Regions from separate parts of the Neobacillus sp. NPDC058068 genome, predicted to be linked through region 3. Evidence: predicted binding sites of a transcription regulator. Region 3 holds the regulator's gene; each other region holds the start of a gene.
What was found. The regulator Rex, encoded in region 3, represses fermentation and respiration genes when NADH is low (regulators of the CRP and FNR family bind a similar motif). The targets are predictions, from matches to a motif close to TTGTGAAATATTTCACAA.
Positions count from the first base shown of each region.

Region 1: the regulator Rex is predicted to act here: its motif matches at 2,654-2,671, upstream of hcp (hydroxylamine reductase).
Region 2: the regulator Rex is predicted to act here: its motif matches at 2,769-2,786, upstream of ACFVSW_RS09525 (TIGR04190 family B12-binding domain/radical SAM domain protein).

Region 1 covers NZ_JBHVSI010000024.1:58,958-63,754, reverse strand. Annotated here, with positions in the region: gene ACFVSW_RS23415 (DEAD/DEAH box helicase) at 1-353, opposite strand, end outside; gene ACFVSW_RS23410 (Crp/Fnr family transcriptional regulator) at 561-1,259, shown strand; gene hcp (hydroxylamine reductase) at 1,295-2,593, opposite strand; gene ACFVSW_RS23400 (Hsp20/alpha crystallin family protein) at 2,764-3,267, shown strand; gene ACFVSW_RS23395 (YppG family protein) at 3,487-4,038, opposite strand; gene ACFVSW_RS23390 (YppF family protein) at 4,228-4,437, shown strand; gene ACFVSW_RS23385 (YppE family protein) at 4,459-4,797, opposite strand, start outside.
Region 2 covers NZ_JBHVSI010000006.1:217,422-222,218, forward strand. Annotated here, with positions in the region: gene ACFVSW_RS09505 (DNA alkylation repair protein) at 1-520, opposite strand, end outside; gene ACFVSW_RS09510 (hypothetical protein) at 677-832, shown strand; gene ACFVSW_RS09515 (PRK06851 family protein) at 878-1,981, opposite strand; gene ybaK (Cys-tRNA(Pro) deacylase) at 2,075-2,551, opposite strand; gene ACFVSW_RS09525 (TIGR04190 family B12-binding domain/radical SAM domain protein) at 2,832-4,640, shown strand.
Region 3 covers NZ_JBHVSI010000018.1:4,945-9,741, reverse strand. Annotated here, with positions in the region: gene ACFVSW_RS19930 (MDR family MFS transporter) at 1-699, opposite strand, end outside; gene ACFVSW_RS19925 (cytoplasmic protein) at 711-1,421, opposite strand; gene ACFVSW_RS19920 (polymer-forming cytoskeletal protein) at 1,437-2,159, opposite strand; gene ACFVSW_RS19915 (YhbD family protein) at 2,172-2,795, opposite strand; gene ACFVSW_RS19910 (redox-sensing transcriptional repressor Rex) at 2,910-3,563, opposite strand; gene moaC (cyclic pyranopterin monophosphate synthase MoaC) at 3,592-4,086, opposite strand; gene ACFVSW_RS19900 (ABC-F family ATP-binding cassette domain-containing protein) at 4,253-4,797, shown strand, end outside.

The sequences.
Region 1 (4,797 bases), on a different contig from region 3:
TGTGCCAATGCTTTTGTCGGGAACATATAAAGGGCTCTTGCATTTGGATTCGCTAGAATCGTTTGCAATACTGGAAGATTATAGCACAGTGTTTTACCAGAAGCCGTCGGGGTTACCGCAACGATACTTCTAGCATCCATAATCTGTTCATAAGCAGACCTTTGGTGGGAATAAAGCTGTTCAATTCCCCTGCTCTCAAGCGCTTTTCTTAAAACCGGATGTAAGTCTTCAGGCAATGGAACCAATTGTGCCGCTTTCTCTTCTATTGTCTGCCAGGTAACGATATTTTCTTTAAATTCATCATTTATTTTTAATTCCGCCAGTATGTCCGGCAAGTTTTTTCTTATCTTCATCGTCCTCACCTCAATACCTCTATTCTAGCGAATGAACGTTCGCAATAAAAGCAAAATACAAAATTTTTTCTTCCAATTCGACCGGTATCATTTTCCATGAACATGAGAAAACATCTTTCGGCTCTTAATACTTTCAATTATAAATAAACTATTGAAAGATTTTTTGTTACAATAGATAGTAACTGAAAATAATTTGAAGGTGATAGAATGAGGATAGGAGAAATTAAGAGGGTACTTTCTGATTTCACTCTTTTTCGCGAATTAAATGATTTTGAATTATCAAAGATTACCGATATTGCGATCGCAAGGGATTGGAAAAAGCAAAGTCACGTTTTCCTCCAAGGCGACCCGCTTGAAAACGTCTATTTTATTTATGATGGGAAAATCAAAATTTACAAAAGTGACGTCAATGGCAAAGAGCAGATTGTCGCCATCATGAAAAAGGGTGAGATGTTTCCACATGTCGGCTTTTTCAGAAAAGGTGACTATCCTGCCTATGCAGAGGTTCTCGAACCATCCAAGCTGATTGCTGTGCCGATTTCCCAATTCGAAACGATCCTAATAGAAAATCCTGAGCTATGTATTAAGGTGTTTAAGGTACTTGGCGAGAAAATCGTCGATTTGCAAAACCGGCTGGAGGAACAAATTCTTAATAATACCTATGAACAAATTATTAAATTACTAATCCGGATTGCGCAGAAACACGGTGGGGAACAAGACGATGGGACCATTCTTCTAAAGTCCGAATTTACCAACAAGGATCTAGCCAATATGATTGGCACGACAAGGGAAACCATTAGCCGGACATTAACAAAAATGAAAAAGGAACAACTAATTGAAGTAGATGATGAAGGAAACATGATTGTCGATGTTGAGATTCTTATGGAAGAAATCAATCTTATCTAAATAAAACCGCAGCAACAAGGCTGCGGTTCTTTAACCTATTTCACAGATAATTGGAGCATTTCTTCCATATCTTCTTTTGCTGTACCAATCAATTTTAAATTAAATGTTTCTTGGAGGACTTGTATTACTCCTTCCGAGATAAATTCAGGCGGTTTTGGCCCAATACGGATATCCTTGATTCCTAAGCTGAACAGCCCGAGCAGAATCGCTACTGCTTTTTGCTCAAACCAAGACAAAACAATACTAACTGGAAGTTCATTCACTTCACAGCCAAATGCATCCGCTAGCGCCATCGCAATTTTCACAGTTGAGCCGGAATTGTTGCACTGGCCTAAGTCGATATATCGAGGAATCTCTGTTCCCGGAACTACACCGTAGTCAACGTCATTGAAGCGGAATTTTCCGCAGGACGTTGTCAAAATTACCGTTTCTGGCGGTAATGATGTAGCGAGTTCACGATAGTAATCACCGCCATGTCCAGGTGCGTCACATCCTGCAATGACAAAGAACCGTTTTATTTTCCCAGCCTTAACAGCTTCAATAACTTCCTGTGCAATCCCTAGAACGGTTTCATGATGGAAGCCTGTTAACAATGTTTCAGCAGAATCGATTGCCGCTTCAGGAAGCTCTAATGCCCTGTCAATTAACGGGCTAAAATCATCATTGATAATTTTTTCCACGTTTTCAAGCCCTGCCACCTCGTATGTAAACATTCTGTCCGCATACGTTCCTTTGATTGGCATTACGCAATTCGTTGTTGCTAGAATCGCCCCTGGGAATTTTTCAAAAAGACGACGTTGATCATACCAAGCTTTTCCGATATTGCCTTTAAGATGAGAATATTTTTTTAATGCCGGATAGCCATGTGCAGGAAGCATTTCAGAATGAGTATAAATATTTATTCCTTTACCTTCAGTTTGCTTCAATAATTCCTCTAAGGCAAACAAATTATGCCCTGTAACGACGATACATTTGCCTTCAATTTTATTTTGACTAACACGAATAGGCTCAGGAATACCTAATCGCTTTGTATGGGCCTCGTCGAGCATTCCCATTACCCTGACAGCTGCCTGCCCTACTTTCATCGCCATGTCGATATGTTCTTGAACATTGAAATTGGAGTTCGTTAATGTCAAATAAAGAGCTTCATGTGTTGTAGCATCAACAAAGCTGTCTGTAATCCCTAGCTGATTAGCATGTGTGCGATAGGCCGCAATCCCTTTTAAGCCAAAAATAATTGTGTCTTGTAAACTTGCAATTGTTTCATTTTTACCACAAACCCCCATGATTGTACATCCACCTGATGGGGTTTGTTCACATTGATAACAGAACATAAAGTTTCCTCGCCTTCGCTTATATTACCGCTAAAGCATACTAATCTTAGCAACTAATTAATGTGATATATGTCACAATGAAACAAATTGTAATAAATCGTTCAAAAAGTTATTGCAATGATATGACGGCACCTACCTAGTTCTATCGGCATAGGATATGGAGTGAAATAATGGAAAGAGAGGGAATGTTAATGTCATCCATGACTCCAAATGAGAAAAATAACCCTAAAAAGCCGTTGCCTGAACCTTTTCGTGAATTGGTGAAATCAATGAACGATTTCTTCACGGATAAACCAGTCCGTGGATTTTTACAATCGATTGATGATTTTTTCAATACACCATTTCCCGCTGCATCCGGTTTTCCTGTAAATACAGTAGAAACTGGGAATGAACATATTATTACGGCTGAGCTTCCCGGTGTTAAAAGAGAACAAATTCATTTAAAAATTACCGGGAATTATTTAACCATATCTGTTGAAAATAATGAGTTAGAAACAGAGGAAGACAACCACAATCAAGTTTTTCGGAGCAAGTTTTTTAGGCAGCAATCATCAAGAACGATTTCCCTTCCCCATACGATTAATGATAAAAAGGTAAAGGCCTCTTACCGAGATGGTTTATTACAAATTCGCATCCCGCAAGAAAAAGGCAAAATTATTGAAATTGAGGAATAGTAAGAAAAGCGCAAGCGCCCTGGTCAGCGGCGTATGGCCTGGAGCGCTCCAACCGAGATAAAGGAAACACGAAGAGCGTTAGCGATTCGATGTTGACTTATCGTAGGGCGGAGAGCGAAGGGCACTAGCCGCTAGGGCGCTGGAGCTGGACAATTCTCAAAGTTCATTGATATAAATTCTAATCAAAAAAGACGGCTATAACGATAGCCGTCTTTTCCTTTATACTTTGAAGATTCCCCCAAATCCTTTGACAAGTGAGGAGACTTGCGTTACAGCATTCATCATTGTCCCTGCGGTATTGACCATTTTATTCACATCCACTTTCCCATCCTGTGACTTGAATGAATTCATAAATGATTGCATGCCGCCGGGTTGTTTTGGCATGTTAATTTGTTTTGGGTAAGGATTCATCATTGGATACCCATTCATTGGCATGTAAGATTGATGATTAGCTTTGTCATCCTTTGGTGCAAGTGGATTGTGGAATAAAAATTGTGAATCCTTTTGCATGTAAGACTGGTTATTGTTGACCATATTTTTGGGGTTAAATCCCGGGTTAAAGTTCTGTCCATGGTGATGGTATTGCGGGTAGTAGGAATTTTGTTGTTGGTAAGCCATCCAATCATAATTTTGCGGCTGAGTTTGATAAGGATGCGGCTGATTGCGATTTAATGGCTGCTGACTCCCATGGTACCCCATTGGAACTTGGTGCATCATTTGCCCCGAGTATCCATAATTTACGTAGTTATTTGGTCTTCTATTACCAAACATGGGCAAACATCTCCTCTGTATTCTCTATTACACATTATGAAGGGAAGAAATGAATGGTGATTATTTTGAAACTTCTTTCTTCAGTGTCTAATTAAGGGGAATCTTGTCTAAAGTTTAAATATTTTAAAAACTAAGCTTTTCCATTATTTCGTGTTACGATGGAAAAAATGATGAAGGAGGAGCTATTTTATGGATATTCGTGAATTAAAAAGCAAATTTATTCAAAGTCGGGATTACAATACAGATGATGTTAACGCACTAATGGATTTTGCTAAGAAAGCTTATATTCAAAACGAAATTAGCATTAATGAATATCGCCAGCTTGTTCGTGAACTTGAAAACCAAGGCGCAGTAATACCTGAAACCGATATTGAAAACTCCCTCATCGAGAATACTTGAACAAGATAAAAGAGATGCTGTCTAGGCATCTCTTTTACTTTTCCTAACCTCTTTTAGAATTTCCTGGAGGAGGAATTCTACGGTTCGATTAGTATCTAAGAATCTCTTTTTACTAGTGTTGGAAAAAAAACATTGAATGGCAAGCTGTTCCATATGCTCTGCTGTCATGTCAATTTGCTTTATATGAATATGTTTAGGTGAATTTTCTGCAAACCACTTTTTCATTATTCCCTTCCAATGGTCAGTTACTGCCTTAACTTCATCAGCAAACGGTTTAATGACCACATGAAAATCCCTAGTAATTCCTGTTTCCCTTGCTTCCTGATAATATTCAAGAAATAAACGATTACGCTGGAGAAG
Region 2 (4,797 bases), on a different contig from region 3:
CATTTTGCCGTATGTAATGATAGAGTAGAGCAGCATTCGTTTTGCCTTTATATTTTAATTGAAAAAGAAGCGCCGCCCGCCGGAGCCACATATTATCATGAACAGCCCAGCCATCAATCGTTTCCGCGATCACATCCGGAAATTTTTCAGCAATCTTCCCAACTGCCTTTGGCGCAATCGCATCGACGGTATCCCACCAAGATTTCGTGGTAAGCAGCTGCTCCATAAACGGCAAATCCGCTTTCTCGAGCCTTTTTAGCGATTTTTCCAAATAAGTCAGGGCCGTATACTGGTACTCCCGCTCCTCCTTCTCCCAAAGCGCAATCACAAATTTCTTGTTAAGCGGCTCCTTCAAAATTCCCGTTTCGTTGAAAAATTGTTTTTCTAATTCTTTTCGCAAAGGGGATTTAATCCCTAAATATTCAAAATGACCCTTCATATATTTCTTCATCGGTTCTGCTTCCGCTTGATTGCGGTTTTCTTCAAACTTCTTGGTTAATAACTCGAAATTAGATGACAATTAACTCACTCTCCCTGCAACAGTTTGTCCTCTTTAGTAAAACAAGGCTTGCTTTGTATTAATTCTACTAATTTCCAACTTCCCCTTTTTATTTTTCACGCATAAACAGCTGTACCGATGCCAAACTAAAAATTAGTTAAAAAGGAGGGAAGCAAGATGACGAAAAAGTTTAACAAAGGCAGCCGTAATCAAAACTCCCCGCAAGCAGGAAACGCTGAGGCGGAATTTGCTGCTGAGTTTGTCAGCGGCGATAACAGCAAGGGCAATAAACGCAACACGAAAGCCCAGAAAAGCAAAACGAATCCACAATAAAGGGGGTGCCGGCATTTTACCGGCACCTCTTTTATGAATGAACGGTTATTGACCGTTTGCACCCGCCAGTTCCTTGATTTCCTCAGCAATTTTGCCCTGAATCCCTTCAACAACAGAAAAATCCATCGCCGCAATATAAATCGCTTCAAGCTCATCATGGAGCTCTTTTGCCTTTGCAAGATAGCTGGTTGCCTCCGTCATTTTGCTTTTATATTTCGCCGCTATTTTACTAATAATCTCGGCAAAAAGATCATCCGTTCCCGGGTCAATCAAAATTTCGTACATATCGATGATTTCATCGCCATCCCTGCTCGGGAAATATTCATGCGGGGCCGTACTATCAAAAATAGCCACACCGAGTTCCCGGAAAATAAGCATATCCAGGCTATGCGGGTCAAAGCCGCAATGGTATACTTCGACATCGACACCGCGCTCTTCAGCGGCAGCAGCCAATTTTTTTAACATCGTTGATTTCCCAGTTCCGGGGCGTCCTTTAATGAAATAGCGTTTTTGAATCTCTTCCGTCAAATTCGGAACAAAATCAACGGCACCCTTTGGTGTTGCGGCCCCTAAGAACCGATGGCGGACATCCGCAACCTTATTCAACTTCATTTTTCCAAAAAAGGTGTCAATTAGCTTTCTTGTCAATTGGTCTGCCTTGTTAAAGTCCATGCTGTTAATATAAATTTTTTCCCAGTCATCATGAATTTCCAATGCTTCTTTAAAGGTCGCGTACGCCTTCTGGAACAATTGACTATTCTTATCTGTCAGCTGCTGGATTGGTTTCTTTTGAACGGCAAGCGCCCTTGCATTCCAGGCCTCGCCAAGATTAATGTATTCCTCAACGGCCCCTGGTGCTTTCGGTTCAATCACATGCGGCGCAGTACCATCAACGATTCCTACCTTCAAAGCGGGGATTAACACGCCATCAATCGAATTATTATCAGATGAACAATGCAGAAATTCAACATTATAGCCTTTTTCAATCCATTCATGGCCAATTTTCTTCATTAGTGAGGATTTACCTGTTCCTGGACCGCCTTTTAGAATAAATAAGCGATCAAGTCCCTGGAGGTTGGAATCGTACAGATTATGGAACCCTCTAGCTGTATTACCGCCGGCAAAATAATTTTTAATTTTTCCTGCCACTCATCAACACTCCCTTTTTCATCATAAACATAAGGTTAATTTCACACTATCTTATGCTTATGCCGTCTATAGGTGAGTGCCTATATTAAAATTTCACTTTCTCAACTCGACGATTTCTGCTTTTGTTATTTCTTTTAAATCCTCCGGCGCCAGCACGATTTGAACGCCGATTTTTCCAGCACTGACAACGATTAAATCAAGGAGCGAGCAGCTTTCATCGAGGAAGGTCTGATATTCCTTTTTCATCCCAATCGGGGAACAACCGCCGCGGATATAGCCGGTCCATTTTTGGATATCCTTTACGAAAATCATTTCGACCTTCTTTTCAGCAGCTGCTTTGGCGGCCTTTTTTAAATCCAATTCGGCAGCAACTGGAATAACAAAGACATAGATATTTTTGCTCACGCCTTGTGCGACAAGCGTTTTATATACTTCGTTTACGTCGCGGCCAATCTTCCCCGCCACCGAAACACCATCAATTTTTCCATCTTTGTTGTCATATGTCAGCATACAATAGCTGACCTTCTTCGCATCCAAAATGCGCATTGCATTTGTTTTCGCCTGTGCCATTTTGATCATCCTTTTTAACTTTTTATAAAAAAGCCTTTTTGTCTTTATTTTAGCAAAATTTCCATGTTTTTTTATCGTGATTCATTAGTTTACTTTCTACTTTTCCAAGTTTACTTTCCACCATACACAAAATCACCCAAATTTTGTCACCCTTTTGTCACTCTATGAAACCACTAATATAGTAAACTAAAATTATCCAATAGATTTATAAACAATAATGTGAATTTATTCACAAATTATTTTTACAAAAATACATAGAAAACAATTTGAGGTGGTTAAGATGAAATACGATTTAGTTCTGCTGCATGCGCCGAGTGTTTATGACTTTCGAAAAAACTCCCTGCTGGCCGGTCCGATAAGCGATGTGGTGCCGTCATCGCCAGTTTTTGAAATGTATCCCATCGGACTGACAAGTATTGCTGACTATTTGGAGCGCTACGGGCTGCGGGTGAAGATCATCAATATCGCCAACCGGATGCTGATGAGTGAAACATTTGATGTGGAGAAAAAACTAAGGAAAATCCAAACGAAAGCATTCGGCATCGACCTCCATTGGCTCCCGCATGCCCATGGCAGTATTGAACTAGCAAAAATTGTGAAAGCAATCCATCCTGAAACACCGATCATCTTCGGGGGCTTGTCGGCAACGTACTATCATAAGGAATTAATTGAATACCCGTGTATCGATTTCGTTATGCGCGGCGACTCAACGGAAAAGCTGATGCTCCTGCTGATGAATAAACTTGAAGCGGGAAATACCCATTATGCCGACATCCCTAATTTAACCTGGAAAAAAGGCAGCGAATGCGGCTACAATCCGATTACATATGTGCCAAAGGATTTGGATGATATCGACGTTCCCGGCTATCGCTATACGATTCGTTCCGTGTTTAAATATCGTAACTTCCTTGACCCAATCCCCTATAATGGCTGGCTGCAATATCCGAACACCGCTTTACTTACAGCGCGCGGCTGTACGCAAAACTGTCTGATCTGCGGCGGTTCCCGGGAGGCCTATGACCAAAACTGCAACCGCAATTCGCTCGCTTTACGGTCGCCGAAGAAGCTTGTCGAAGATATTCAATTTATTTCCCGCTTCAGCCGGGCGCCAATTTTCATTCTTCATGATTTAAGGCAGGGCGGCCGTGAATATGTCAATGAGTTTTTCAGCAAGCTTAAAAAACTGAATCTTAAAAATGAAATCGTGTTCGAATTATTCCAATATGCGGATGAGGAATTTTTCAAACAAATGAATGATAGTGTCCCAAAATATAGCATTGAAATTACCCTTGAAACCCATGATGAAAACATCAGGCGCTATAATGGGAAGTTCAGCTGTACCAATCAAAAAGTCATCGATACGCTTAATTTTGCCTTAAAGAACGGTTGTAAAAAAATTGACTTGTTCTTCATGGTCGGAATTCCCGGACAGACCTACAAAAGTGCTGTTGAAAACATTGATTTCTGCGAAACGATTCATCTAGCCTGTCAGCAGGATTCAAGGATTTTTTACTTTGTGGCACCGCTCGCACCGTTCCTTGACCCGGCAAGCCCTGCCTTTGAACATCCGGAAATCCATGGCTATAAAAAACTCTGCCACACCTTGGAGGACCACCGCACGGCGATCACCCAGCCATCGTGGAAGCATATGCTTAGCTATGAAACTAAGGATATGACCCGGGATGATATTGTTAATTCAACCTATGTAGCCGCCCTAAAGCTAAATGAGTTTAAATTAAAATATCATCTCATCGATCAAACCGGCTATGAAGACATTAAAGTGAAAATTGAAAAGTCGATGGAATATATCGAAAAAATTGATTACCTGCTCTCACTTCCTGAGGATCAGCAGGTGGGGGAATTAGCAAAAATTCAACAGGAAATTGAAGAATTAAATAAATACAGCATCTGTGGGAAAAACGAATTAAAGTGGGAAGTCCAAAAGAATTATGCCAATTTCTTCTCGCTTGCCTTAGTCGGAATTGAGCAGCTTTACGAGGATTACATGAATAAATTCAGGCATTGGCTAAGCCCAAAACGGCGCCAGCAATTCCAGCTTGAACCTGAACAAAGAAAGATGAAAATGTAATCAATTAAAACACGCAGGTTGGCCATTAACATTCCAGACCAGTATTCACTGGTCTTTTGTTTTTTAAGAGAACGTCTTGAAATTTACAATGTTAAGGAAATTCAAATATAAAAAAGCCTAATTTCCCGCTTTAATACTGGAAAATCAAGCTTTAGTT
Region 3 (4,797 bases):
CGCAAATAGACTTAAAATGACCGTAGAATCCCAGTCATACGTCTGTCCGCCAAGTTCAAGGGCAAACATTAAACATACAACGGCACCAACTAAGGTAACCGCACCCCACCAATCAATTGATTGCTTTTGGTGAATCGGTGATTCTTTGTAAGAGAAAACAATAAAAATCAGCGATAAAATCCCCAGCGGCAAATTAATATAGAAAATCCAATGCCAGCTGATATGGTCAGTAATATACGCTCCGAGCAAAGGTCCAAATATACTCGACAGTCCAAAAACAGCCCCGAACAAGCCGCCCATTTTCCCGCGCTTTTCAGGCGGAAATAGGTCAAACATAATCGTAAACGCGATTGGAACAAGCGCGCCGCCGCCGACTCCTTGTATCGCCCGGTAGATACTTAATTGCGTAATCGTTTCTGCTGTACCACACAATATGGAACCTGCCATAAACAAAAGTAATCCAAAAATAAAGAATCGCTTTCTGCCATACATATCCGATAGTTTACCGAAAATCGGCATCCCTGCCATTTCCGCCACCATATAAGCCGAAATCACCCAGACAAATTTTTCGAGCCCGCCCAGGTCACCGACAATCGTCCCCATCGCCGTAACGACTATCGTATTATCCATTGAGGCCATCAAAATCGCCAATAGTAATCCTGCAACAACCAATCCTAACTTACTTTCCTTTGTGACCATCCCATTCTCCTTTAAAGTTGTGTCTTTGTTTTTATTATTGCTGAAGGGTCATGCGTTAACTCATTGGTATACTCGACCAACCCTATTTGGCAGCCGGGGCCAATTTTGACCATTTTGCCGCGAACGGTATCTGCCTTTGTATTTTCAAGGTAGATGTCGTCCCCTTCAATTACTTTAGCAGTAAGGAATCCCGTCTCTTTTCCAAACGAAAGCAGTGAATTCTTCTTCCTTTTCACCGTGATTTTCCCGCCGCCAATTTCCTCAGCACGACTCTCCCCAAATCTTAATGAAACTTTAATCGTTTCGGCGGTTAAAAGTCCTGTGATTTCAAAACCGCCGCTAGAATCGAACGTCTCATATTCCACATCGCCATTAACCGCAATACTCCCTTTAATGGTCGCATCATCTCCACTAAGTCTTTCGCCGACTTCGAGCAATCCGAGAATCTTCATTTTTTTCAAAAGGGCATGGCCGCCAACCTTCATCGTCCCCATGACAAGTGTTTGGTCAGCCTCCATATTCCCTTTAAATTCTGCCTCACCAATAATTTTCACGGAGCCAACAGTAGCATTTTCGACCGCTTCACTTGTTCCGTAAACATGGAAATCGGAACAATCAACATCATTTACAATTGTCCCTTCTCCTCTAATGCTGACTTTATCGTAATGGCCCCCAGGATAGCTTCCCGATCCATTAATAATTAGATTTTCGCTTTTTCCCATTACCTTCTCCTCCTCTTAAACCTTTTTTGACTCACCAACTACGGCATTTCTATCCTGTGAATATTCTTCCGTGTATTCAACTGCGCCAATTTGACAATTAGGTCCAATCTTTACCTGATTGCCGCGGACCACTTTTGCGATCGTATTTTCAAGTTCAATAATGTCCCCTTCAATTAAGTCCGTTTCCAGTTGCGTTTTAAAAAAGGGCTTGAATAACGTGCCGATGAACGACCCTTTATGTTGTTTTACGGTTATCGTCTGTCCGCCAATTTCTTTCGCCTTACATTCTCCGTATATCTCAACATCAACTTGATCAGCATTTAACAGGCCGCCAATCGTAAAGCGATATTTTCCTTTAAAAATTTCAGCTTCACAATCTTCACCCACCGATAAAATCCCATGACAGTTTATTTCCTCACTTTTAACTTTGCCGCCAACAGAGGCTTTGCCTGAAACATAGAGATGTTTCGCATACAGGTTTTTCTCAATTTTTGCTGTTCCTTCCACCGTAACCTGTTGGCTATCGATCGTTCCTTTAAAACTCGCATTTCCACTTATTTTAGCTGTATTTGCTTTCACATCGCCTTTGACCGTACCTGAACCATTGCATTCAAAGTCACTACACTCTAAATCACTGTTAACCGTTCCATGTCCATTCAATGTAACAAGCTGGAATTTCCCGCCATTAGATGCCCCAACCCCATTAATGACCAAATCTCCTCTATTCTTTAATTCCATTGCCATTCTCCTTTATAATAATTTCGACTTAATCTCTTCCATACAAGTCATTAGTGACAGTGACACTACCATTTTCGTTCCCGGTTCAAAATGAACGGCTTCTGCATTAATTAATAATAGGCACGAAGATACCCCAAGCTTTCGGGCAATCACCAATTCACAGCTTTTTTGTTTGATAAGTGGCGCATTATCCTTTAATACTTGTAAGACCATTTTCCCCTCATCCAAATTAATTTCACCCGACTGAAGCAGCTTTTCTAACACATATACTTCAAGAATTCTTGGAAAATGAAATGTAAGACCGCTCTTATCATTCTCTAGGTAAAAATTCATCACTGCAGCAGAAACAATGTTACGTTTGATTAAATCATCCTTTTCCAATTGCAAATCACTAATATTCGGCGAAAACATATCGGCCAGTTCATCTAACGAAAGATTTTCCTTCATCGTTTGGATTTTATCGATTCTATCTAAAATCTTTTCTTTTGGAAAAAAGGTTTCCTGACCGGTAAATGTCGATTTTCGAATAAACCATTCTTCAGGAATCAAATCCTTCCGCTTCCACCGATACAGCTGTCCGTACGAAATCCCTGCTAGATCTAATAAATCCTTCTTAGAAATTAACTCCTCGCTCATGTTGAAAACCCCTTTCTGTTTTATAATGTAACATAACACTGTTACGCATGTAAAGCGGGAAAAATAAAAAAGGGCTTTCCACAAGTTTATGCTCGTGAAAAACCCTTAAACATATTATTCTTCTAGCTCTGCGGTCGGATAGTGCTTTAAAAAGTAAATTAATGATTGCAGCTCTACTGCTAAATCGATATGGTGGACCCGAATGGAAGGAGGAACATTTAACCGTGCTGGCGTAAAATTTAATATCCCTTTCACATCAGCCTTCACAAGTCGATCGGTAATCTGCTGAGCGACCTGCGCGGGAACGGTTAGAATCGCTACCGATATATTTTCATTGGCTAGGACGTTCTCCAATTCATCAAGATGGTAGACCGGTACCTCACGAATCTTCGTTCCCATTTTATTCGGATCGACATCAAAGGCAAATTCTATTTTTGTGTTATTGTTTTTTAAAAAATTATAGTTTAAAAAGGCAGTACCAAGATTACCGACCCCAATTAAGGCCACCTTTGTTAGTTCATCTTGATCTAAGGTTTTGCGGAAGAAGGTTAATAAATAATTGACGTTATAACCGTAGCCCTTTTTGCCTAAGGCACCAAAATAGGAAAAATCCCTGCGAATGGTTGCCGAGTCCACTTTCACTGCTTCGCTCAGTTCTGCTGAAGAAACCCTTTGTTTACCGGAAGAATGAAGGTTTTTTAAAAATCGATAGTAGAGGGGCAGCCGTTTTGCTGTCGCCTGTGGTATTTTCATTGTTTCATTACCCATAATCTCCCACACCCCTTGAATGATTTAGTTAAATTTCATCGGTTCGTTTATAATCCCCGTTTTTACCGCCCGTTTTCTCGACTAAATAGGTCGGTCCGATGACCATCCCTTTGTCCACTGCTTTACACATATCATAAACGGTTAAGGCACAAGCTGCGGCTGCTGTTAACGCTTCCATTTCCACACCTGTGTTCCCTTTTGTTTTGACTGCTGCCGCAATTTGCAGGTGATAGTTCTCTTTCTGATCCGCTTCCCATGAGAAAGAAATGTTCACTCCTGTTAGCGGAATCGGGTGACACATTGGAATCAGATCCCATGTTTTTTTGGCCGCCATAACAGCTGCTACCTGGGCCACAGCTAACACATCGCCCTTTTTCATTTCATTATTGGTTATCTTTTCATAAATCTCTTTACTAACAGTTATGCTGGAATGTGCCAGAGCGGTCCGTGCAGTTTCTGGTTTATCACTTACGTCGACCATTTTCGCTCTGCCTTCCTCATTAAAATGTGTAAAATCTGCCATATAAAAAATCCTCCTCTCAAATCATACACTATTTTTCCTATTATGTGTGTGAAACTTTGAACTAGTTCAAACATTTTTTTCGTTGAAGGAAACCCGCTCTTAAAGCCCTTTATTGCCGACACTCTAGTTATACGGTACACTATTTGTATGTAAGAGGTGAATGAAAATGATTTTACTGCAGGTCAATCAACTACAAAAATATTATGGTGCTGACCTTATTTTATCGAATATTAAGCTAGAATTACAAACGCGAGACCGGGTGGCGCTTGTTGGCCGCAATGGTGCAGGCAAATCGACGCTTTTAAAGATCATTGCCGGACACTTGTCACATGATGGCGGAGATATAATCAAACCAAAAGAAGTAACCATTGGTTATTTAGCGCAAAATACCGGATTAGAATCGAATTTGTCCATTTGGGAAGAAATGTTGACTGTCTTCGAACCGCTTCAATTGATGGAAAAGTCGCTTCGCAGGCTTGAGGAACAGATGGCTGACCCCGGTGTGTTTGAAGACAATGAAAGATATGAACGTGTTCTTAAGGAATATGACCAGCTTCAGGTGAAATTTAAGGAGACTGGCGGCTATCAATACGAAGCAGATATTCGCTCCGTGCTCCATGGGTTAAGTTTCCACGAAAGCGCGCTTGCGATTTCAAGTTTAAGCGGCGGACAGAAAACCCGCCTTGCTTTAGGAAAATTACTATTAACAAA